DNA from 4 places in the Burkholderia sp. Bp9140 genome. Region 2 is predicted to be linked to each of the others. Evidence: riboswitches for the same ligand, from Rfam matches in the RefSeq annotation. Region 2 holds a riboswitch; each other region holds the start of a gene.

Region 1 (5,883 bases), on a different contig from region 2:
CGAAGGTCGCGGCGGCCTGGTTCGCGACGGCGACGAACGTCTGCGATTCGGCCCGCGTGACCGCCTTGTTCAGCGCATACGCGGTCGGCATCGTGCCGATCAGGATCAGCATGATGAGGCCCATCCCCTTCTGCCCGTCGTTCGACCCGTGCGCAAACGACACACCCGTGCACGTGAGGATCAGCAGGCAGCGGATCCAGAACGGCGGCGGCTGATCCTTCGGTGGCTCCTTGTACAGTTCCGGAATCCGCACGACGGCCTTCAGCAGGAGCAGCAGCAGCGACGCGCACAGGAAGCCGACGATCGGCGAGAGCAGCAGCGACTTGCCGACGCCGAGCGCCTGGCCCCAGTCGACGCCGCTCGTGCCCGACGGCCCGTGCATCAGCTGGTTCATCAGCCCGACGCCGATGATCGACCCGATCAGCGTATGCGAGCTCGACGACGGTAATCCGAAATACCAGGTCGCCAGGTTCCAGACGATCGCGGCGATCAGCAGCGCGAACACCATCGCGAAACCCGAACCGCTACCGACCTGCAGGATCAGCTCGACCGGCAGCAGCTGCAGGATGCCGAATGCGACGGCGCCGCTCGAAACCATCACGCCGAGGAAGTTCCACATGCCCGACCAGATCACCGCGACGTTCGGCGTCAGCGAGTGGGTGTAGATCACGGTCGCGACCGCATTCGCGGTGTCGTGGAAGCCGTTGACGAATTCGAAGCCGAGCGCGATCACCAGCGCGGCGCCGAGCATCAGGTACGGGAACAGCGACCCTTCGCGGATGAGCGACAGATCGGCAATCAGGTGGGTGGCGATATAGACGGCGCCGATTGCGAGCACCAGCAGGAAGACGGCATAGCCGACCTGCCGGGTGCGTTCGGTGGAGCCGGAATTGTTTGCGGCGGACGAAGCAGGCTGATTCATGACGGCATCTCATAAGGGAACCGCAGCCGATCCTAGCTTTCGCTATCCGTCAGTTTGATGACAGTCGGGAGGACGAACCGTTCACATTACACGCATGTAAGAAAGTGGCGCCGTCAATCTCCATATAGTGAACAGGCGGGCCTACGCATCGGTATCGCGTCGAACGTCGTCCGCGGGCAAGGTCCAGCCGTCTCGCGACGCGGTGAATACCATGCACGACAGCGGCGCGACCTCGATGCGGGTCGCAGCCTTCGTGTCCATCCGACGCACGTGCGCGATGGCCGCCCGAACGATCGTCGCATGGGTGATCGCGACGATATCGCGACCGCGCGGCAGCGCGTTCAACCACGCGCCGACGCGGCGCGCGACGTCCTCGAACGATTCCCCGCCGTGCGGCGACGCGGACGGATCGTCGATCCAGGCGCCGAGTTCGTCGGGCAGGTCGCGCGCGAGGTCGTGCAGCCGCTTGCCGCGCCAGTTGGCGTAGTCGACATCGCGCAGCGCATCGTCGATGCCGGCGCGCAGCCCGAGCGCGTCGGCGGTTTGCTGCGCACAACGTGCGGGGCTGCACAGCACGATCGCGTCGCGGCCGCCTTCGAACGACTCGCGCAGCGCGGCTGCATCGACGAGCCCGCGCGCATCGAGCGGATCGTCAGCGGGAAACGCGCCGGTGCGCATCGCACGGGTCGGCGCATGCGCGATCATGCGCAGCGAGGCAGGGTGGGTCATGTCGATGCTCGGAGGATTCGGGGCGGCCGCGCCCGTCGTGCGCGGGCCTTCAACACGCGCACGTTCGCGCGTACAATTCGCCCGATACGAAGCGCGGAAGCCGGTGCAAGCCCGGCGCGGTCGCGCCACTGTAACCGGGGATCCTCAATCCCGGAAGCCAGACCTGCGTTCGTACCATCCAACATTTGTCGGGGCGCGATTCCCCTGAGGTGCATCCATGAGCGAAGCAGTGCTGAAGCCGGTCGTCGTGCCGGCCCCCATTCCCGTCCGCGAATTGTTGCCGTGGGCCGTCTTCGTCGGCTTGATCCTGCTGCTCGCGCTATATTTCGTCGGCGCGGAACAGGGCGCGACGTCGCTCGTGCCGGGCATGTACGTGCACGAGTTCGTCCACGACGGCCGCCATCTGCTCGGCTTTCCCTGCCACTGACGCGGAGTACACGATGGTTGGAAAGCTGCTCATGCGCGGGATGCTCGCAGGCATCGCCGCGGGCCTCCTCACGTTCGGTTTCGCCAAGATCGTCGGCGAGCCGCAAGTCGATCAGGCGATCGCCTTTGAAGCATCGCACGATGCCGGGAATGGCGATTCGCCGGAGCACGAACACGAACACGAACTGGTCAGCCGCCATACGCAGTCCGGCCTCGGCCTGCTGACGGGCGTCGTGGCCTACGGCGCGGCATTCGGCGGGCTGTTCTCGCTGGTCTTCGCGTACGCATACGGGCGCGGCGGCCGCCTTCCGGCACGACCGCTGGCCGCGTGGCTCGCACTGGCGGCGTTCATCACGCTCGTGATCGTGCCGAACATCAAATATCCGGCCAGTCCGCCCGCGGTCGGGGATCCCGACACGATCGGCCATCGCACCGGCCTGTTTTTCCTGATGATCGCGATCTCGATCGCGACGATGGTGTTCTCGGTCAGCGTGCGCCGCCATCTGCTGGCGAAGCTCGGCCAGTGGAACGCGTCGATCGTCGCAGGGCTCGTGTTCGTCGCGATCATCGCGGCCGTGCAGATCGGGCTGCCGTCGTTCAACGAAGTGCCGGCCGCTTTCCCGGCCGCCGTGCTGTGGAAATTCCGCGTCGCGGCGATCGGCATGCAGGTGATCATGTGGACGACGATCGGCCTGCTGTTCGGCGCATGGGTCGAACGCGGCGAACGCACCGGCATGCGCGCCGCCTGACGCGCATGGCGCGGAGCGTGCCTAGCGCAGCATGCGCGGCGCGCTCCACGTCGATTCGCGCGCCAGCGCGACGAATGCGGCCAGATAGTCGATCGACGCATCCGCCTCGCGGATGCCGAGAAAGATCTGCTTCGAAATCCCCTTCTCGCCGAGCCTGACCGGCACGACCGGCATCCGGTCCGCGTATTCGTCGGCAAGCCATCCCGGCAGCGCGGCCACGCCGCGCCCGCTTGCCACCATCTGCAGCATGATGTCGGTCGTCTCGATCGACTTGTGGCGCCGGGGCACGATGCCGGCCGGCGTCAGGAACTGATTGTAGATGTCGAGCCGGTCGGTCTCGACCGGGTAGGTGATCAGGACCTCGTCGGTCAGCTGCTCGGGCGTCACGTAGTCGGCGTTCGCGAACCGGTGCGTCTCCGCGACCATCAGCACCTGCTCGTAATCGAACACCGGATCGAAGCGCAGCCCCGGCTTGTTCAGCGGGTCGGGCGTCACGAGCACGTCGATGTCATGGCCGAACAGCGCGCCGATGCCGCCGAACTGGAAGCGCTGCTTCACGTCCACGTCGACGTCCGGCCAGCGCGACAGGTACGGCGACACGACCTTCAGCAGCCACTGATAGCACGGATGGCACTCCATCCCGATGCGCAGCGTGCCGCGCTCACCCTTTGCATACTGCTTCATCCGCTCCTCGGCGAGCTCGAACTGCGGCAGCAGCCGGTGTGCCAGCTTCAGCAGATATTGCCCGCCCTGCGTGAGCCGCAGGCCGCGTCCTTCCCGATCCCAGATCGGCGTGCCGAGCTGCTGCTCGATCTTCCGGACGGTGTGGCTGAGCGCCGATTGGGTGAGATGCAGCGCATTGGCGGCCGCCGTCAGCGAGCCCTGGCGCTCGACTTCGCGGATCACGACAAGATGGAATCGTTCCAGCATGGCTATCGCTTATCCCACGAACACATGAACAAATTTAATGGATGAATGAAATAATGCCATTTTATTTCATGGAATGAAATCCCTATGATGGCTGCCGGATCTTCAATTTTTCTCTGGACGGCAGCTTCATGGTTACGACACACAACCTCGGTTTTCCGCGCATCGGCGCGAAGCGCGAACTCAAGTTCGGTCTCGAGCGCTACTGGAAGGGCGAATCGTCGCGCGACGAGCTGAAGGCACTCGGCGCCGAGCTCCGCCGGCGCCACTGGAACGACCAGCGCGACCTCGATCTCGCGCCGATCGGCGATTTCGCGTTCTACGACCAGGTGCTCGACATGAGCTTCACGCTCGGCAACCTGCCGAAGCGCGTGCGGGACTTCCATGGCGATGCGCTCGACAACTATTTCCGCGTCGCGCGTGGCCGTTCGGCGCAGTCGGCGGAGGAACACGCGGCATGCTGCGGCGGTGTCGCGGCCGGTGAAATGACGAAGTGGTTCGACACGAACTATCACTACATCGTCCCGGAATTCCACGCGGACACGAACTTCTCGCTCGATCCGTCGCGCCTGCTCGGGCAGCTGGCCGAGGCGAAAGCGCAGGGCGTGAACGCGAAGCCGGTGATCCTCGGCCCCGTCACGTATCTGTGGCTCGGCAAGGCGAAGGACGATTCGGATCGCCTCGCGCTGCTGCCGAAGCTGCTGCCGGTGTACGGCGCGCTGCTCGACACGCTGACCGCACAGGGCGTCGAATGGGTGCAGATCGACGAGCCGATCCTCGTGACCGAACTCGACGCCGAATGGCGCCAGGCATTCCGCACCGCGTATGCGGCGCTGGAAACGCGCCGTATCAAGCTGCTGCTCGCCACGTACTTCGGCCAGCTTCGGGACAACCTGACGCTCACGGCTTCGCTGCCGGTCGACGGCCTGCATATCGACGCGATCAACGCCCGCGACGAAATCGATGCACTGGTGCGTGAATTGGCGGCCGATCGCGTGCTGTCGGTGGGCGCGATCAACGGCCGCAACATCTGGAAGACGGACCTGAACGCGACGCTCGACTGGCTCGAGCCGCTCGCGAACCTGCTCGGCGCGCGCCTGTGGCTCGCGCCGTCGTGCTCGCTGCTGCACGTGCCGGTCGATCTCGCGAGCGAAGAGAAGGTCGATGCGGAGATCCGTTCGTGGCTCGCGTTCGCGCTGCAGAAGCTCGACGAGCTGAAGGTGCTCGCGACCGCGCTGAACGAAGGCCGCGGCAAGGTGGCCGACGCGCTCGCGGCGAATGCCGCGGCGATCGCGTCGCGCCGCCGCTCGCCGCGCGTGAACAACCCGGCGGTGAAGGCTGCAATCGCCCGCATCGACGCGCAGCTCGGCAACCGCGTGAGCCCCTATCCGGAGCGCGCGCCAAAGCAGTCGGCACGCCTGAACCTGCCGGCCTTCCCGACGACGACGATCGGCTCGTTCCCGCAGACCGCCGAAATTCGCCAGGCGCGCAGCCAGTTCAAGGCCGGCGCGCTGGATGAAGCAGGCTACCGCAAGGCGATGCAGGCCGAGATCGAGCGCAGCGTGCGCGAACAGGAATCGCTCGAGCTCGACGTGCTCGTGCACGGCGAAGCCGAACGCAACGACATGGTCGAATACTTCGGCGAGCAACTCGACGGCTACGCATTCAGCCAGTTCGGCTGGGTGCAGTCGTACGGTTCGCGCTGCGTGAAGCCGCCGATCCTGTTCGGCGACATCAGCCGTCCGAAAGCGATGACGGTCGAATGGATCGCGTACGCGCAGTCGCTGACGAACAAGCCGATGAAGGGCATGCTGACCGGCCCGGTGACGATCCTGAACTGGTCGTTCGTGCGCGACGACCAGCCGCGCTCGGTGTCGTGCTACCAGCTCGCGCTCGCGATCCGCGAGGAAGTGCTGGACCTCGAGAAGGCCGGCGTGCGCGTGATCCAGATCGACGAGGCCGCGCTGCGCGAGGGCCTGCCGCTGCGCCGCGCGCAATGGGGCGAGTATCTGAAGTGGGCGGTCGAATCGTTCCGCATCACCGCGAACGGCGTGCAGGACGATACGCAGATCCATACGCACATGTGCTATTCGGAGTTCAACGACATCATCGCGTCGATCGCCGACATGG
Region 2 (5,883 bases):
TGTGGCTGGCCTGGTCCATCGCGCGGCAGGCGCCGGCCGCGTCGGCGGCACCACGCGATTTGCCGCGCACGACCGTGCTGCGCGATTTCCTGACGACGTTCGGCCTGACGCTGTCGAACCCGATGACGATCCTGTCGTTCGTCGGAATCTTCGCGGCGCTCGGCCCGCTGGCGGGCACGCATGACGACGCGATGGGGCCGACCGTCGCGCTGATGGTCGCCGGCGTGTTCCTGGGTTCCGCGGTATGGTGGCTGTGCCTGAGCAGCACGACCGCCGCGTTGCGCACGAAGATGTCGCTGACGCTCATGCACGGGCTGTCGCGCGTGTCGGCCGTCGTGATCGCGGCGTTCGGCGCGATCCAGTTGATTGCGGGCGTGCGCATCGTCGTCTGGTCCTGACGCGAGCCGCGACATCGACACCCGCGACCGCGGGCGCCGATGCACCGACCGTCCTGGTCAGAACGTATAGCTGACCTTGCCGAACGCGGTGCGGCCGAGCGTGTTGTAGCCGTATGCGGTCATGGTCTGACGGTCGAACAGGTTCGACAGCGACGCCGACACCGTCAGGTGCGCATTGATCCTGTACGACGCGCGCAGGTTCACGGTCAGGGTCGACGGCAGATATGTCGTGTTGGCCGGGTCGTCGAACGTCGTGCCGCCATAGCTCACCGTTGCACCCGTGCTCAGCGCGTGCAGGTGCAGTTCGTCCCACGTGTGGTCGACGTTCACGCTGATGGTCTGGCGCGGCCGGCGGTTGAGCCAGCTGTCGTTGGTCTCGTCCTGCGGATTCAGGATGCCGACCGCGATGCTCACCGGCGTCGAGCGGCCGATCGTGCCCTTGTACGACAGGTCGATGCCGCGGATATGCGCGCGGCCGATGTTCATCGGCGAGAACGTCGCGGGGTTGTACGCGATCAGGTTGCTGACGCGGGTGTCGTAGATCGCGGCGCTGAACGTGCCGTACGCCGTGTTCGCGTCGAGCGCGGCCTCGACCGAATCGCTGCGCTCCGGGCTCAGGTCCGGATTGCCGTAACCGGGGTAGTACAGGTCGTTGAACGTCGGCAGGCGGAACGCATTGCCGTACGACACGCGCGCCGTATAGACCGGCGTGATCGCCCACGACAGCGCGGCGTTGCCGGTGTTCACGGCTTTCCCCGCGATGATCTCGTGACGGCCCGCGACGAACATCGTCACGTTGCCGAGCGTGGCCGACTGATGCAGCGAGAACGCGGAATCGTTGCGCGTCGGCACGCCGTCCGGCACGTCGAGCGGCAGGAACGCCTGTTCGCGCGTGAAGTCGTACGCGATCTTCGTCTCGCCCGACAGCGGCACGCCGAACAGGTGGAAGCCGTGCGCCTGATGCGTCAGCGACGTCGACGCGCTGATGCGCTGCGAGTTGATCTGGTCGGTCGGGATGGCCGGGTCGCTCGCGTACAGGAACTGGCGGTCGTTCGCATAACCGACCGACTGGTCGAACTGCGTGTCGGGCGTGATGTCGAGATGGAACGCGACGCCGGTCGTCAGCTGATGATCGAGCTCGCGGTTCGCAAAGCCGGCGTTGTCGTAGGACAGGTCGGAGCGGTGGTACAGCACGAACGTCGAGATCGACCAGTTGTCGCTCGCATAGCCGAGGCGTGCATCGAGGTCCTGCGCGTGATACGGATTGCGGCCGTCCTCGTGGTACGGCAACACGGGCCGCGTCGCGTCGATGCCGGCCGTGTTGTACGCGTGCAGGCCGAGCGAATAGGTGAGACCGCCGAGCGCGGCGAGCGGCCCGGTCGACGGCACGGTGCCCGACGTGCGCAGCTGCGTGTCGAAGGTCTTGTTCGAGCCGCCGCCGAACGACACGGTCGTCTGGTTCGGCTGGCCGGCGGCGCGGCGCGTGAACAACTGCACGACGCCGCCCATCGCGTTCGCGCCGAATGACGCGGCAGCCGGCCCCGAGATCACTTCGACGCGCTCGAATGCTTCGGTCGGCAGGTCGGCCCACGGCGCGATGCCGGTGGTCGGCGAGCCGATCCGGATGCCGTCGATGAACACCGCGACCTGGCTGGCCGACGAGCCGCGGATGCTGACCGATGCGGACGAGCCGGGGCCGCCGTTCTGCGAGACGGTGACGCCCGGCAGCGTCGCGAGCGCCTGCGTGATGCTCGGGTCGCTCGGCGACAGCCGGTCGAGATCGGCGCGCGTGAGCACCTGCGTCGACGCGTAGCGCTGGTCGAACGATTCGGGCAGGTGCCGCGTGTCGGTCACGGTGATCGTCGGCAGGGCGGTGCCGTCCGCGGGCTGCGACGGCTGCGCGAGCACCGTGTCGCCGGCGGCATGGGCGATCGGGGAGAGCAGCGCCGTGGCGGCGGACGTGGCGAGAAGGTGGCGAAGTTTCATGCGGCAGCGGGCGTGATCGCGCGCGGACGCGCCGCGCATGCCGGCGACGCAGCGGCGCGACGCTTCCGGCGTGGAAGCGGATACGGAAATGATGGACATCTGAAGGGTCCTGAGGTCGGGCCGTCCATGCAACGGGGCGACCGCCAAAGGCGGTGCTGGCGCATCGGGACACCCCGCCCGGTGCGGCTGCTTGGACCTCGGGTCGATGGCAGGTCTCCTGGCTCGCGGGTCGTCATTCGCGCCGGCCTTCCCGGTTTCCCAGTGGCGCGCGGTGGCGCGGATTCGCCGCTTACAGTTGCGGGGGCAGCCGCAGATTCGAGGCACTGCCTCTCCTGCGTTCCCTTTTGATCCCGTTCCCGGGAACCATCAGCGCGCAAGCGTAATGGCGAGCACTCAGGCGCGTCAATTACCGGGGTGCGCAGGGATGCGGAAAAACGTCATTGTCCGGTGAATACTTTCCCAAGCTTTTCTTTTCGAGGCGCCCGAACCGCGTTTCATGTCTGATGAAACGGGATCTCGGCGACGCCGCAATCGTGCCGGAACCGGCTTGGCGCGATGCCCGTCCATCGCACGAACGCCCGCCGAAACGCTTCCTCGCCGCCGAACCCGAGATGCGCGGCGATCCGTGCGACCGGCCAGTCCGACTCGCGCAGGCAGCGCCGCGCGACGTCGGCAAGGCACCGCTCGCGCAACACGTGATAGCCGCTGCCTTCGGCCGTCAGCCGCCGCCGCAACGTCGCTTCGCTGACGCCGAGCCATGTCGCCACCTCGGCAAGCGCGGGCAGCGCCTGCTCGCGTGCGAGCGCCGCATCGAGAAAGCCGCGCACCTGCTGCGCCCATGACACGACGGCCGGCGCCGCATCGATCAGGCGAAACGGAAAATCGACGAGGAACGCGGCGAGCTCGCCCGGCTGGCGGATCACGCGGGCATCGAGCCGCGTCGCGTCGAACGCGAAGCCGTAGCTTTTGCGGCCGACGTCGACCGGCGCGTTGAAGAGCCCGAGCAGCGGCATCGCGTCGTTGCGGCGCGAATGGCCGAGCCAGACTTCGTCCGGCCGCAGCGGCTGCCCGATCAGCCAGCCGAACAGCTGCAGATAGCAGAACAGCCCCGTCAGGTCGACGAGGCACGCGGCCGGGCCGCGCGTGCGGCGCAGCGAATCCATCCGGAACGTCGCACGTCCGTCGCGCACCGCGAGCGACAGCATGCCGGCACGCGGCGTCAGCATCTCGCAGAACTCGGCCGCGCAGCGGATCGCGTCGGCGAGCGTCGCGCAACTGAGCAGGCAGCGGCACATCAGGTCGACTTCCTGCTTGCGCATCGGCGGATGGCCGTCGCCGCGCGCGACCTGCGCCTCGAGCCGTTCGATCGCGTCGCGGTACAGCGCGATGAAATCGCCGGGCGTTGTCGTGCCCGCCGGCGGCACACCGCTGCGCGAGAGCTCGATTCGCAGGCGTGCGTCGAGGCCGGGCAGGACGCGGCCGCGGGGCGGCAACGCACCTTGTCTCATGGGATTCCCGTTCGGAGCGTCGCGACAGGGGGCGGTGGGCGGGGCGACCGGCGGCCGCGAACCGTCGCCACGCAACAATGCAATCGGCGCCGGCCGCCGCCCGCGTTGCACGCAAACGGCATGGCGGGATCGCCTTGGGCCCGGCCGGTCACGCGTCGCCCGGCACGCGGCCGAGCTTCAAGGCGTCGAGTGCGGCCATGCCGTAAATCTGCGCGATCGTATCGTCGACGCGCGGGTTCGCGCGCAGTTCGTGACCGCCGTCGACGGCGAAACTCTGGCCGGTGACCCAACCTGATTCGGGGCCGGCGAGATAACGCACGGCGCGCGCAATGTCGTCGGGCTCGCCGATCGCGCCGAGCGGAATCTGCTCGAGGAAGCGGTCGACGAGCGGGCCGTTGTCGAACATCTGCCTGGTCGACTCCGTACGTGTGAGCCCCGGGCGCACGGCGTTCACGCGGATTTTCGCGCTGGCCAGCTCCTCGGCGGCCACGCGCACGAGTGCCTCCAGCGCGGCCTTCGCCGCGCAATACGCGGACAGCCAGCGGAAGCTCAGTCGCGCCGCATTCGACGAGATGCAGACGATCGTGCCGCCGCCGCTCCGGGCGAGGCGCGGAGCGGCGTGACGAATCGCGAGGAACGCGCTGTGCAGGTTCAGATCGATTTGCGCGCGGAAACTGTCGGCATCGTGCATCAGCAGCGGCTGGAACGACGTGCCGCCGACCGTCGGGACGACGATGTCGAGCCGATTATTCAGCGACCACGCGAGTGTCAGCGCGTCCTGTACGTCGGTTTCGACACACGCGTCGCCGACATGCGTCGCGACACGGCCGTCCGGCGCCGCGTCTGCGAACCGTTGCTGCGCGCGTTCGAGCGCTTCGCGGCATCGGTCCATCAGGACGACCGTCGCGCCGTCCGCGAGCAACGCTTGGGCGCAGGCTGCGCCGATGCCGGTGGCGCCGCCCGTCACGATTGCAGTCCGACCTTCGAGCGGAGGTGTCGAGTCCATTGATTGGCCTTGTTACGGTGGATGTGGGAGCGAATGTTCGCATCGGGCGGAACCCGGCTCATCATCCATACGGACCAGCCCTCGATCAGGGAAAACACGGAATCATGACCGCTAGGTCGATCGGAATCGACGGAGGCCGCCCGGCAGTCGGGTTCGGCCTGCTGCCGGATCACACGGCAATCGGGCCGCGCCGTATTGAACGCGACGCCAGCCGTAGCGTCCAGCCTGCCCCGGCCGATGTGCCGGACCGGTCGGCCAATGGCATCGCCTCGTCGCGGGCTGACGGGCAAGCCGGATGTCGGCTGCCCGATCGGCTTGCCGAATGGCTGTTGGCGACAGCAGGACGGCTCCGTCCGATCGGCAGTGGCCCGCGTGCGGCGCATTGCGCGGAAATCGCCCGTGACGCGGTTTCGATGAATCCGCCGTTTTGAGCGACGCGACAGGAACGCGTGAGCGATCCGGTAGCGGTCCGTTCGTGCCCGTCACGCCAGAATGGTATTCACGACGGCCGCGTGCGGCCTCGTCGGAACGACGTTGGCGAAGACGCCGCGCCGACCTTCGGTCCTGCATGAGCAACGAACGACCATGGACGATACCTGAATGATCCAGATCCTAGACGAAATCACACTCGCGCCCGAGCGCATCCCGGACGTGCTCGCCCTGCTGCGAGATCGCTACCTGCCGGGCCATGCGGCCCGCGGCCTGACGGCGACGGGGCGCTGGGTGTCGCCGCCCGTCGCGGTACCGGGGCACGCGAGCACGCTGTGGTTGATGTGGCAGGTGGCCGGCGTGCCGGATTATTACCGGATGCGGATGACGGCGGACGCCGATGTCATCTCGTTCTGGGCCGGCGTCGATGCGATCTGCGATACGCGCCGGCGCCACGTGTTGACCGACGCCAACGCGTCGCTGCCGTCTCCGGTGGAGGTTGACCATGCGGCATGAAACCGCTCAGGTTTATGTGAGCACGGCGACCGATTCGGAC
Region 3 (5,883 bases), on a different contig from region 2:
CACGCGGCCTGCGTCGGCACCGCGCGCGTATCGACCGAATAGAAGTTGCGTCCCGTCGGCAGCACGTCTGGACGGCCGCGCGACGGCGAGCCGCTCGGCCCCGGCGGCACGAAACGGCCGTCGAGTCCGCGCAGCAGCTGGCGCAGTTCCTCGCCGCCGCACGCGTCGAGCGCGGGCATCAGCGTCGCGCGCACGCGTTCGATCACCGCGAGCGTGTGCGGCCAGTCGCCGGGTGGCTGGGTGTCGATGCCTGGATCGACCGAGGCATCTGCGCACAGCCCGTCCAGCCACTGCTGCGCAAGCCGTTCGAGCCGCTCGCGCGTATCGCCCGCATGGCGCCACGGCGACGCGTCGAGCGCCTGCAGCGCGGCGGGCCGCGGGCCCGTCCACGGCGCGGCCCAGTCGGCCGCGAGCGGATCGAAATCGTCGCCGAGCGCGAGATCGCGCGCGAGCGCGGCGATCAGTCCCGCGCGCTCGCCCTTGCCGTCGCCGACCGGAAAGCGTGCGAGCGCGAGCAGCGTATCGCGCCGCTGACGATCGGCCGGCGACGCGCCGAACACGTGCAGCCCGTCGCGAATCTGCGCTTCCTTCAGTTCGCACAGCCACGCGTCGACGCGCGTCAGCAGCGCATCCTCGTCGCCCGTATCGCGCGGCGGCGACACGCTCAGCTCGTCATGCAGCCGGTGTTCGGCGATCGTCGCGAGGATCGTCTTGCGCAGCAGTTTCGCGCGCCGCGCATCGACCATCAGTGCTTCGTAGTACTCGTCGACCTGCCGTTCGAGATCCTGCAGCGGGCCGTAGTTTTCCGCGCGCGTGAGCGGCGGCATCAGGTGATCGACGATCACCGCCTGCGCGCGGCGTTTCGCCTGGCTGCCCTCGCCCGGATCGTTGACGATGAACGGATACAGGTGCGGCAGCGGCCCGAGCGTCAGGTCGGGCCAGCACGCGTCGGACAGCGCGACGCTCTTGCCCGGCAGCCATTCGAGGTTGCCGTGCTTGCCGAGGTGGATGACCGCGTCGATGCCGAACGCGTCGCGCAGCCAGAAATAGAACGCGAGGTACGCGTGCGGCGGCACGAGGTCCGCGTCGTGGTAGCTCGCATAGTCGTTCTCGTCGCGCGATCGCGACGGCTGGATGCCGACGAACACGTTGCCTGCGCGCCAGCCGGCGATCGTGAAGCGCCCCTGCCGCAGCGTCGGGTCCGCTTCAGGCGCGCCCCAGCGTGCGCTCAGCGCGTCGCGCACGGCGGCCGGCAGCCGCGCGAAATGCGCGACGTAGTCGGCCAGCGCGAAACTCTGGAACGCGGGGCGCAGTGCGCGCACGGCCGGGTCGTTGGTCACGCCTTCGGTGAGCCGCGCGATCAGCGCGTCGCCGTCGTCGGGCAGGTCGGCCACGGCATAGCCCGCATCGCGCAGCGCCGCCAGCACGCGCAGTGCGGACGCCGGCGTATCGAGCCCGACGCCGTTGCCGATCCGCCCTTCGCTTTGCGGGTAGTTCGCGAGGATCAGCGCGATGCGCTTGTCGGCATTGTCGAGCGTGCGCAGCCGGCACCAGCCGCGCGCGAGCGCCGCGACGAACGCGATCCGTTCGGCGTCCGGCTGGTAGCGCACGACGTCGACTTCGGTGTGCGGACAACGATATGCCAGCCCCTTGAAGCTCACCGCACGCGTGACGATGCGGCCGTCGACTTCAGGCAATGCGATGTGCATCGCGATGTCGCGCGCGTGCAGGCCCTGGTTGTCGGCCACCCATGCGTCGCGGTTGCCGCCGGACAGGATCACCTGCAGCACGGGCGCATCGCCGGCGAGCACGTCGGGCTCGGGACTGTCGATCGCGCCGGCCGCGAAGGCCGTGGTGTTCAGCACGAGCGCGACGCCGTGCGTGTCGCAGAGCTGGGTGATGACCTCGCGGCTCACCGCGTCCTTCAGCGACGTGACCGCGATCGGCAGCGGATTGAGCCCTTCGCGCACGAGCGCATCGGCCAGCGCGTCGAACACGGCCGTGTTCGCGGCCTGCCAGTGCGCGCGATAGAACAGGATCGCGACGACGGGCGCACCAGGCGTCCAGCGCGCCCGCCAGTCGTCGACGCTCGCCGGGTCGCGCGCCGGGTGATACAGCGCGGCGGCCGGCAGCGGGCGCGGCTGCTCGGGTTCGTCGCCGAAGCCGAGCGTATGGAATGCGATGCTGCGCAGCAACGCTTCGGCGTTGTGCATCCCGCCTTCGCGCAGGTAGCGCCACCACAGCCGGCACAGGTCGGGCGCGACCGTGCTCTTCGCGACGAGGTTCGGGTCTTCCTGCAGGTCGCCCGAGAACATCGCGAGCCGTTGCCTGCGCTTCGATGCGAGCGACACGGCCTGCTCGATCCCGTACGGCCAGTACGCCTCGCCGCCCAGATGGTCGATCACGACCGTCTTCGCATGACGCAGCACGTCGTCGACATAGAAATCGACCGACGCCGGCTGCCGCAGGAACGTGACGTTCGCGAGCCGCACGCTCGGGAAGCCGGGCGGCAGCTTCGGCACGATGCTGGCCAGCAGCGACAGCGTCGTGTCGGCCGAGCTCAGGATCACGATGTCGGCCGGCTGCTGGTCGATCCGGACGACGCCCTGCGTATCGTCGACGAAGCCGCCCGGCGTGGTGCGCAACAGATGCATCGCGCGTTACGCCTGCTGCATTTCGGCCGCGCACGCGGCATCGAACGCGCGCTGCAGCGCGGCCGCGTCGAGATCCTCGCCGATCAGCACGAAGCGGCTCGCGCGCGGCTCGCCGTCCTGCCAGCGGCGGTCGAAATAGCTGTCGAAGCGGCGGCCGACGCCCTGGATCACGAGCCGCATCGGCGCCTCGGGCAGCGCCGCGAAGCCTTTCGCGCGATAGATCGTGTGCGTCTCGACGACACGCTGCAGCGCGGCCATCGTCGCGTCGCGCGAGCCCGCATCGCCCGCCACCACCACCGAATCGAACTCGTCGTGATGGTGGTCGTGATCGCCGTCGTCGGCCGAGCCGTGATGGTCGTGCCGCAGGTGGATCGTTTCCTCCGACGCCGACTCGAGCCCGAGCAGCATCGCGAGGTCCAGTTCGCCGCGCGTCGCGCGCACGATCTTCACCTGCGGGGGAATTTCCTCGCGGATCGCGGCTTCGATCTCGGCGAACTGCGCATCGGCGACGAGGTCGGCCTTGTTCACGATCACGAGATCGGCGGACGACAGCTGGTCGGCGAACAGTTCGTGCAGCGGCGATTCGTGGTCGAGGTTCGGATCGGCGCGACGCTGCGCGTCGACGGCCTGCGGGTTCTCGGCGAACTGGCCGCTCGCGGCAGCCGGGCCGTCGACGACGGTCACGACCGCGTCGACCGTGAAGCTGTTGCGGATCGTCGGCCAGTTGAAGGCCTGCACGAGCGGCTTCGGCAGCGCGAGGCCGGACGTCTCGATCAGCACGTGATCGATGTCGGCGCGGCGCTCGACGAGCGCTTCCATCACCGGATAGAACTCCTCCTGCACGGTGCAGCACAGGCAGCCGTTCGCGAGTTCGTACAGCTGGCCCGACGCTTCGCCCTGCGCGCCCTCCGTATCCTCGCAGCCGATGCCGCAGCCCTTGAGGATTTCGCCGTCGATGCCGAGCTCGCCGAATTCGTTGACGATCACCGCGATGCGGCGGCCTTCGGCATGCTGCAGGATGTGGCGCATCAGCGTGGTCTTGCCGCTGCCGAGAAAGCCCGTGACGATCGTGACGGGAAGCTTGCGTAGGGTCATGGTAGGTCCTGTGGCGAAAATGGAATCAGGCCGGGATCGTCGCGTCGAATGCGGCGCGGCATGTCATCTGGCGGATCGCGGGGATGTCGCGGCTCGGTCCGGACGGACGGCTGCGCAACGGACGGCACGACGAATCGGACATGACGCTTCCTTGCGAACGGTCGACATGGTGAATGCCAACACGGCCGCCGGCCCTGCCCGCGCCGCCTGCCGTTCTCCGTTCGGGTCCGCGCACGTGCATGCGACGGACGGATCGGCGGAGAAAGCGGGAAACGCTCGGGCGTCGGGCGTGCTGCGGCCGTGGACGATGCGCCGCCTCCCCGCGGCGCTGAACCCCAACGTTTCGGCCGGTATCCGGGCTGACGAACACGCCGCTTCGCCTTCCCGGATGCACGGCATCCAGTGGCAGTCGTCCGCATGCGGCGGGCATGCGGCGAAGCGGCGCTGCGTGGCGCTTGCGCGCGACGCGTTCGCTTACCGTTGCGGGGGCAGCACAGGTTGGCTCGACTGCGGCGCAGGCGGGCTCCCTGTTTCCCGTTTAACTGCGCGCGCCGGAGGAGCGCGCGCGAGCACCAAAACGCGTGCGAGTGTAGGCGGCGGTGCCGGGAGCGTCAAGGCGGAACGAGCTGCCGCGGGGTGTTCGGCATGGCCGCGGCGCCGCATCCGGGGCCACATCCGGCGCCCGCGCGGCGGGTTCGCGCGGGCCGGCCGCTGTGCTATCGTATGCGCCGCGTTCGGTGCTCGCGTGCGCATTCCGCGCACGCAGTTAAACGGGAAACAGGAGGCGGAAGTCCGGCCGGCCTGTGCTGTCCCCGCAACGGTACGCCGCCCGCGCGCCGCGGTTCCCCCGCACGCGCCCAGGCCGCCCGCGATGCCACTGCCCTTCAGCGGGCGGGAAGGCTGCGGCCTGGCAAGCGGCCAGCCCGGATACCGGCCGACGCAAGGGGCGAGCCCGATGCTCGCCGAACGCCCGATCCGCGGGGGACGGATGGGATGCGCATTCCGCCCGCGCTTGCGCGGGCTTCGCTCGATCCGTCATGCATTGCCTGTCCGCCGGCCGCCGATGTGCCGCTCGCTGTCCCCTTTCCACTGCCACGACACGGTGCGCGCCGTGCCGCGTCCGATGAGCCGCGCATGGCTCGTCGGCGCCGGCCCCGGCGACGCCGATCTGCTGACGCTGAAGGCCGTGCGCGCGATCGCCGCGGCCGACGTGCTGCTCGTCGACGATCTCGTGAACCCCGACGTATTGCGCCACGCGCGTGCCGACGCACGCATCGAGCACGTCGGCAAGCGCGGCGGCCATGCCTCGACGCCGCAGGAAACGATCGTCGCCGCGATGCTCGCGCATCTGCGCGCGGGCCGCAGCGTCGCGCGGCTCAAGGGTGGCGATCCGTTCGTGTTCGGCCGCGGCGGCGAGGAACTGCTCGCGCTCGGCGCGGCCGGTTTTCCGGTCGAGGTCGTCAACGGCATCACGGCCGGTATCGCCGCGCCGGCCGCGCTCGGCATTCCGGTCACGCATCGCGGCGACGCGCAGGGCGTGATCTTCGTCACGGGCCACGGCGCGGGCGCGGACGAACCCGACTGGCGCGCGCTCGCCGCGACGCGGATGACGATCGTGATCTACATGGGCATTCGCCGGCTCGACGCGATCGCGGCCGCACTGCGTCACGGCGGCCTGGCCGGCGACACGCCGTGCGCGGCGATCGAGAACGCCACGCGTGACGGCCAGCGCCACGTGCTCGCGACGCTCGACACGATCGTCGAACGGGTGGGCGCAACCGGCATCGGTTCACCGGCGATCGTCGTGATCGGCCGCGTCGCGGCGCTCGCCGGCGATCCCGCGGTGCGCGCGGCGCTCGGCGGCCGCGCATGATGCGCGTCGCGCTCGGCGTCGGTTTCCGCACGGGCGTGACGGCCGCGCAACTCGATGCCGCGATCCGCGCGGCGCTGGCATGCTACCCGGACACCGAGCCGGCCGTCGTCGCCACGCTCGCCGACAAGGCGCGTGCCCGGCCGCTGCGCACGCTGTGCGCACGGCGCGGCTGGCCGCTCGTCGCGTTCGACGCGGCGCAGCTCGCGCATTGCCCCGAACCGGCGTTGAGCGGCCCGTCGGCCGCCGCGCTCGCGCGTTTCG
Region 4 (5,883 bases), on a different contig from region 2:
CCGAGCCTCGCGCGCTGGCGTGCATGGCCCGCGCTGACGGCGGTGGCGCGCAACAACCTGTTCGCGATCGACGGCGACCTGCTGACCCGTCCGTCGCCGCGGATCGCGCAAGGCGCGGCCGCGCTGTGCGAGGACCTCGACGCGGCGCGGGCGCGACGGCCGGCACGCTGATTCCGGGCTTCGGCGCCCTTCCGCGCTTCGGGCGCGAACGCGATCGCCTACGCGTCCCAGTGGACGACTTCCCACGAGCGCGCGGCATCATCCATACGCAGCCACACGACGCCGCCCGTCGGCACCGGTCGCGACAGCAGCGTATCGAGCGGCACGCGCAACGCGTGCGACGCGAGCGCGCGAATCACGCCTGCATGCGTGAGTGTCCATTGCGGCGCGTCGGTCCGCGCGACCGCGTCCGCAATCCGTGCGACACGCGCGGCGAACCGTGCGACGCTTTCGCCGCCGTGCGCGCACGCATGCATCAGGTCGGCCGCCCACGCATCGAGCGCGGCGCGGTCGATATCGTCCCAGCGCTGCAGTTCCCACGCCCCGAAGTCCATTTCCTGCCAGCCCGCATCGCGCCGCAGCGGCACGCCGAACGCCTGCGCGAGCCGTTCGGCGACCGACGCGCAGCGCGTCAGCGGGCTCGTCCAGACCTGCGCCGGCAACGGCGCCCCGAGCGCCGCCAGATGCTCGCGCACGGCCCGCGCGCCCGCATCGGCCGATGCGGCGAGCGGCACGTCGCTGCGTCCGTAGCAAACGCCCGGCTCGATATCGACGGCCGGATGGCGAATCAGGACGAGATCCATCCGAGCACCGAGAAGTAGATCGCCAGTTCGCCCAGTTGCTGCGCGAAGCCGAGACAGTCGCCGGTATAACCGCCGATCCGCTTCACGAAATAGCGGGCGACCGAGGCACGCACGAGCACGAGCGCGACGAAGGCCGCGGCGCCCGCGCGCCAGTCCGGCCAGAACAGCCACGGCAGCCCGAATGCGGCCGCGACCCAGGCCGAGCGCGCGCCCATGCGCTGCGCGACCGGCTTCGCCTTGCCCTCCGGCCGGACGTAGTCGAGCGACATCAGCAGGCTCACGGCCGCCGCGCGGCTTGCCGCGTGCGCGGCGATCATCGTCCACGCGGCGCGCAGCGGCGGCATGGCCGCGAGCGCCTGCCATTTCAGGCCGAGCGCGATCACGAGCGCGACCGCGCCGAACGTGCCGATTCGCGAGTCGTGCATGATGCGCAGCACGTCGTCGCGCGTATAGCCGCCGCCGAACGCATCGCAACTGTCGGCCAGGCCATCCTCGTGAAACGCGCCGGTGGCGAGCAGCGTCGCGGCCATCGACAGCCCGACCGCGATCGACGCGGGCAGCAGCCGCAGCGCCGCGAGATAGACGAGCGCGCCCCACGCGCCAACACATGCGCCGACCAGCGGAAAGTAACGCGCGGCCTGGTCGAGATCGCCGGCCGCGTAGCCGATCGCACGCGGCACCGGCACGCGGGTGAAATAGCCGAGCGCGACGAAGAAGTAGCGCAGTTCGGCGCGTACGCCGCGAGCACGCTCAGGCGTCACGATCGTCGACGCCCGCGGATTCGAAGCTCGCCATCTCGGTGAGGAACGCGGCCGCCGCCCGCACCAGCGGCAGCGCGAGCGCGGCGCCCGTGCCTTCGCCGAGCCGCAGGTCCAGCGCGAGCAGCGGCTTCGCGCCGAAATGCTCGAGCATGCGCCGGTGGCCGGCCTCGTGCGACGTATGCGAGAACACGCAGTAGTCGCGCACGCCGGGCGCGATGCGCTCGGCGACGAGCAGCGCGGCCGTCGCGATGAAGCCGTCGACGAGGATCGTCATTCGCTCGCTCGCGGCCGCGAGATACGCGCCCGTCATCATCGCGATCTCGAAGCCGCCGAACGTCGCGAGCACGTCGAGCGGCGCGATCGCATGCGAATGCCGGACGAGCGCGCGGCCGAGCACCGCGCGCTTGTGCGCGAGCCCCTGGTCGTCGAGGCCCGTGCCGCGCCCGACGCACGCGTCGATCGGCACGTCGAGCAGACGGCTCATCAGGCACGCGGCCGACGACGTGTTCGCGATCCCCATTTCGCCGAAGCCGATCACGTTCGTGCCGAGCGATGCATGAAGGCGCACGCGCGCCGCGCCGGCGGCGAGCGCCGTCCTCGCCTCGTCGTGCGTCATCGCGGGTTCGACCGCGAAGTTGCGCGTGCCGCGCGCGACCGGCAGCGACACGAGCCGGTCGGACACCGGCAGCGGCGACGCGACGCCCGCATCGACGATCTCGAGCACGCTCTGCGCGACGCCCGAGAACGCATTGATCGCCGCGCCGCCGGCCAGGAAGTTCGCGACCATCTGCGCGGTGACCGCCTGCGGATACGGGCTCACGCCCTCGGCCGCGATCCCGTGGTCGCCGGCGAACACGATCGTCACGGGACGCTGCACGTGCGGCCGCTCGGTGCGCTGGATCAGGCCGATCTGCAACGCGATCGCCTCGAGCTGGCCGAGACTGCCGGGCGGCTTGGTCTTGTGATCGATCACATGCTGCAGGCGCTTGCGCAGCGTGTCGTCGAGCGGCGCGATCGCGGGCGGGAAGTCGGTCGGTTTCGTCATCGGAAGATTGCCTCGCTGGCGCGGCCGGTGCCGCGCATCGAAAGAAGAAGGTTCATCGTCGCTCGGGCCACGCGGGCAGCAGCGCGTCGCGGCCGTTCTCGCGGATCAGCACGAGCGGGTAGCCGAACGCGTCGCTCGCGCGCGCCGGCGTCAGCACGTCGTGCACGGGGCCCGCCCACGCATGGCCGCGGCCATCGAGCAACAGCGCGTGCGTCGCGAAACGCCGCGCGAGATTCAGGTCGTGGCACGAGAACAGCACCGTGCGCGGGCCCGCGTCGAGCCATGCGCCCAGCGCGGTCAGGCCGTCGACCTGGTGATGCAGGTCGAGATGGGCGAGCGGCTCGTCGAGCAGCATCAGCGGCGCGTCCTGGCACAGCGTCGCGGCCAGCGCGACGCGCTGCCGCTCGCCGCCCGACAGCGACAGCACGTCGCGCGACGCGAGCGCGGCCAGCCCGAACGTCGCGAGCGCGTCACGCGCGGCCGCGCGGTCGCCGTCGCGCTCCCAGCCCCAGCCGCCGAGATACGGAAAGCGGTTGAGCAGAACCGTGTCGAATACCGTCGCGCTGAACGCGTCGTGCAATTGTTGCGGCATCAGCGCGCGGCGCCGTGCGAGCTGTTCGGGCGGCCATGCGGCGAGCGGCCGGCCGTCGATCTCGACCTGGCCGCCGGCCGGCCGCTGCAAACCCGCGAGCGTCGCGAGCAGCGTCGTCTTGCCTGCGCCGTTCGGTCCCGCGACGCACCAGATCTCGCCAGGCCGGAACGCCTGCGTGAAGCCGTCGAGCAGCGTCCGTTCGCCGGCCTTCAGTGTCAGGTCGAGCGCCGCGCAGGTCATGTCGCCGGCGGCATGCGGTGCGGCGTGGGTCATCGCATCGGTCTCCTCAGCAACATCCACAGGAACACCGGTACGCCGATCAACGCGGTCATCACGCCGACCGGCAATTGCGCGGGCGCGATCGCGGTGCGCGCGAGCAGGTCGGCCGCCATCACGCCGCCGCCGCCCGCGAGCATCGCGGCGGGCAGCAGCATGCGCTGGTCGTTGCCGAATGCGAGCCGCAGCGCGTGCGGCACGACGAGGCCGACGAAGCCGATCGTGCCGGCCGTCGTCACCGCCGCCGCGGCGGCCAGCGACGCGACGAGGTAGATCCGCATGCGCAGCCGCGCGACCGGCACGCCGAGCGCGAGCGCGGTCGCGTCGCCGCGCAGCAGCACGTTCAACTGCGGCGCGGCCGGCAGCGCGACGCCCGCGGCCAGCAGCAGCGCGCCCGATGCGAACCACGGCGCCGTCACGCCGTTCAGGTCGCCCGTCAGCCAGAAGAGGATGCCACGCAGCCGCGCATCGGGCGCGAGCGACAGCAGCAGCGTGACGAGCGCGCCCCATCCGGCCGCGATCACGACGCCCGTGAGCAGCAACCGCGGCGACGCGTCGCGTGAATCGGCGCGCCACAGCTCGCGGCGGGCTAGCCCGAGCACGAGCGCGACCGACACGAGCGCGCCGGCGAACGCGGACGCATCGACGAGCCACCAGGCGGCGCCCGCGATCATCGAGACGAGCGCGAAGCCGGCCGCGCCGCCGGACACGCCGAGCACGTATGGCTCCGCGAGCGGATTGCGCAACAGCACCTGCAACAGCGCGCCGGCAAGCGCAAGCAGCGCGCCGCACGCGAAGCCCGCAAGCGCGCGCGGCAGCCGCAGCGTGCGCACGATGTCGGCGAACAGCGCATCGCCACCGTGCGGCACGAGCGACGCGAGCGCCTGCCATGGCGACATCGGCACGCTGCCGATCGACAGCGACGCGACGAACAGCAGCGCGACCGCGGCCGCGAGCACGGCCCAGATCGCGGCGGCACGCGCGGCGCTCATGCGGTGCGCGGCATCGTGCACGATGCGCGACACGCCGGCTGACCGCTGTTGCGGGCCGAGTGCGGCATGGGCGTCGCGCCTCGGCGCGTTGTAGGCATACGCAAGCTCGTCATCCTTGTCGAACGGGTTGTTGCGCCGCGCGCCGGCCATACCGGCATGCGACGGCCGCGCCCCCTCGGGCCGCACCTTCGCGCAGCGGGCGTTCTGCGCAATATAGTGGAAGGCGCCGCATCGGGTCGATCGGCTTCCGCCGCAGTCTGCGCGACGGCGGCAAGCGGTGTGCCGCGGCGGGCGCCGAGCGCCGTGCGGACGATTGGGGTCAGCATCGAAGACAAGTCCCGTGAAACACTGCGCGCCCCGCTTCCCCGCAGGCCGCGCGTCATGAAGCCGTGCAGGCTCCTCGCCTCGGCCGGTATCCGGGCTGGCGGCGTACCGGCTCGCCTTCCCGCGCGTTTCACGCGCAGTGGCCCGCGCCCGCGTGCGACCTGCACGCGAAACGCGCCCGAGCCGGCCTGCATCATGCGACGCGGCCGCTTACCGTTGCGGGGGCAGCGCAGGTTGGCGATCTCCGGGCGGAGCGCGCGCCCTGCTTCCCGTTTAACCGCGCGACGCACGCGCGAGCACCGAGGCGGCGCCAGTTTAGGAGCGGGCCGCACGAGCGTCAAGAAAGCGGCCGGACGCGTGCCGGAAGCGCATCGCGCACGCGCCGGACCCGCGCATTCGCAGCAAGAAGCCGGGGTGTTACGACTGGAAACGTTACAGATGTCGGAATGCGCGTTATTCCGCGCTAAAATGCTGGGTCTTTAGAGGACGCAGCAAATGCTCAACGAACTCGAAACCTTATCTCAAAATATTGGCCGTCTGATCTCGCTGAACAAGCGCTATCACTCGGAACGGCTCGCGCTCGAGGAGCAGGTCGCGCAAATGCGCGCGGAAGCGGACACCGTCCGCGCGGAACTCGCGCAACTGCGCGACGAACGCAATGCGCTCGCGGCCGAGCGCGACACGCTGTCGGCAAAGATCGACGACGCCCAGGTCAAACTGAACGCGATTCTCGAAAAGCTGCCGCGCACGAAGAGCGTGGAGCAAGCCGACAACCAGCTCGACCTGCTGGATGCGCAGGCGCGCACGGATAGCGACGACGCGGCCAGCCACGGAGAACATGCATGAGCACCAAGCAGATCGAAGTCTCGATTCTCGGTCAGCCCTATCGGCTCGCCTGTTCGGCCGAGACCGAAGCGGCGCTGCTCGAGGCCGTCGCGCGCGTCGACGCCGAAATGTCGAAGATCCGCGCGAACAGCTCGGTGCGCGGCACCGATCGCATCGCGGTGATGGCGGCACTGTCGCTCGCATCCGAATTGCTGCGGCTGCAAACGAGCGTGCGGCACGGTGAAGCATTTCCGGCGGAAGAAAT

The links. A riboswitch is a leader RNA that binds a small molecule or an ion and turns the genes downstream of it on or off. The one in region 2 is predicted to bind cobalamin.
Region 1: another riboswitch for cobalamin. It lies ahead of DIE21_RS00040 (CbtB-domain containing protein); the one in region 2 lies ahead of DIE21_RS03725 (TonB-dependent receptor domain-containing protein).
Region 3: another riboswitch for cobalamin. It lies ahead of cobW (cobalamin biosynthesis protein CobW); the one in region 2 lies ahead of DIE21_RS03725 (TonB-dependent receptor domain-containing protein).
Region 4: another riboswitch for cobalamin. It lies ahead of DIE21_RS26165 (iron ABC transporter permease); the one in region 2 lies ahead of DIE21_RS03725 (TonB-dependent receptor domain-containing protein).

Annotation. Positions count from the first base shown of each region.
Region 1 is NZ_QTPQ01000001.1:4,598-10,480, forward strand. Features, by position in the region: gene DIE21_RS00030 (inorganic phosphate transporter) at 1-922, opposite strand, end outside; gene DIE21_RS00035 (histidine phosphatase family protein) at 1,064-1,651, opposite strand; cobalamin riboswitch at 1,695-1,837, shown strand; gene DIE21_RS00040 (CbtB-domain containing protein) at 1,869-2,078, shown strand; gene DIE21_RS00045 (CbtA family protein) at 2,092-2,826, shown strand; gene DIE21_RS00050 (LysR family transcriptional regulator) at 2,848-3,756, opposite strand; gene metE (5-methyltetrahydropteroyltriglutamate--homocysteine S-methyltransferase) at 3,885-5,883, shown strand, end outside.
Region 2 is NZ_QTPQ01000003.1:112,802-118,684, reverse strand. Features, by position in the region: gene DIE21_RS03730 (LysE family translocator) at 1-398, shown strand, start outside; gene DIE21_RS03725 (TonB-dependent receptor domain-containing protein) at 456-2,384, opposite strand; cobalamin riboswitch at 2,574-2,767, opposite strand; gene DIE21_RS03720 (AraC family transcriptional regulator) at 2,879-3,892, opposite strand; gene DIE21_RS03715 (SDR family NAD(P)-dependent oxidoreductase) at 4,041-4,898, opposite strand; gene DIE21_RS03710 (hypothetical protein) at 5,003-5,329, shown strand; gene DIE21_RS03705 (hypothetical protein) at 5,499-5,843, shown strand; gene DIE21_RS03700 (Dabb family protein) at 5,833-5,883, shown strand, end outside.
Region 3 is NZ_QTPQ01000009.1:120,365-126,247, reverse strand. Features, by position in the region: gene cobN (cobaltochelatase subunit CobN) at 1-2,654, opposite strand, end outside; gene cobW (cobalamin biosynthesis protein CobW) at 2,661-3,749, opposite strand; cobalamin riboswitch at 4,077-4,341, opposite strand; cobalamin riboswitch at 4,468-4,703, shown strand; gene cobA (uroporphyrinogen-III C-methyltransferase) at 4,813-5,622, shown strand; gene DIE21_RS10095 (cobalamin biosynthesis protein) at 5,619-5,883, shown strand, end outside.
Region 4 is NZ_QTPQ01000034.1:34,794-40,676, reverse strand. Features, by position in the region: gene DIE21_RS26190 (cobalamin-binding protein) at 1-171, shown strand, start outside; gene cobC (alpha-ribazole phosphatase) at 219-803, opposite strand; gene DIE21_RS26180 (adenosylcobinamide-GDP ribazoletransferase) at 788-1,564, opposite strand; gene cobT (nicotinate-nucleotide--dimethylbenzimidazole phosphoribosyltransferase) at 1,554-2,609, opposite strand; gene DIE21_RS26170 (ABC transporter ATP-binding protein) at 2,662-3,474, opposite strand; gene DIE21_RS26165 (iron ABC transporter permease) at 3,471-4,469, opposite strand; cobalamin riboswitch at 4,859-5,112, opposite strand; gene DIE21_RS26155 (ATPase) at 5,289-5,639, shown strand; gene DIE21_RS26150 (cell division protein ZapA) at 5,636-5,883, shown strand, end outside.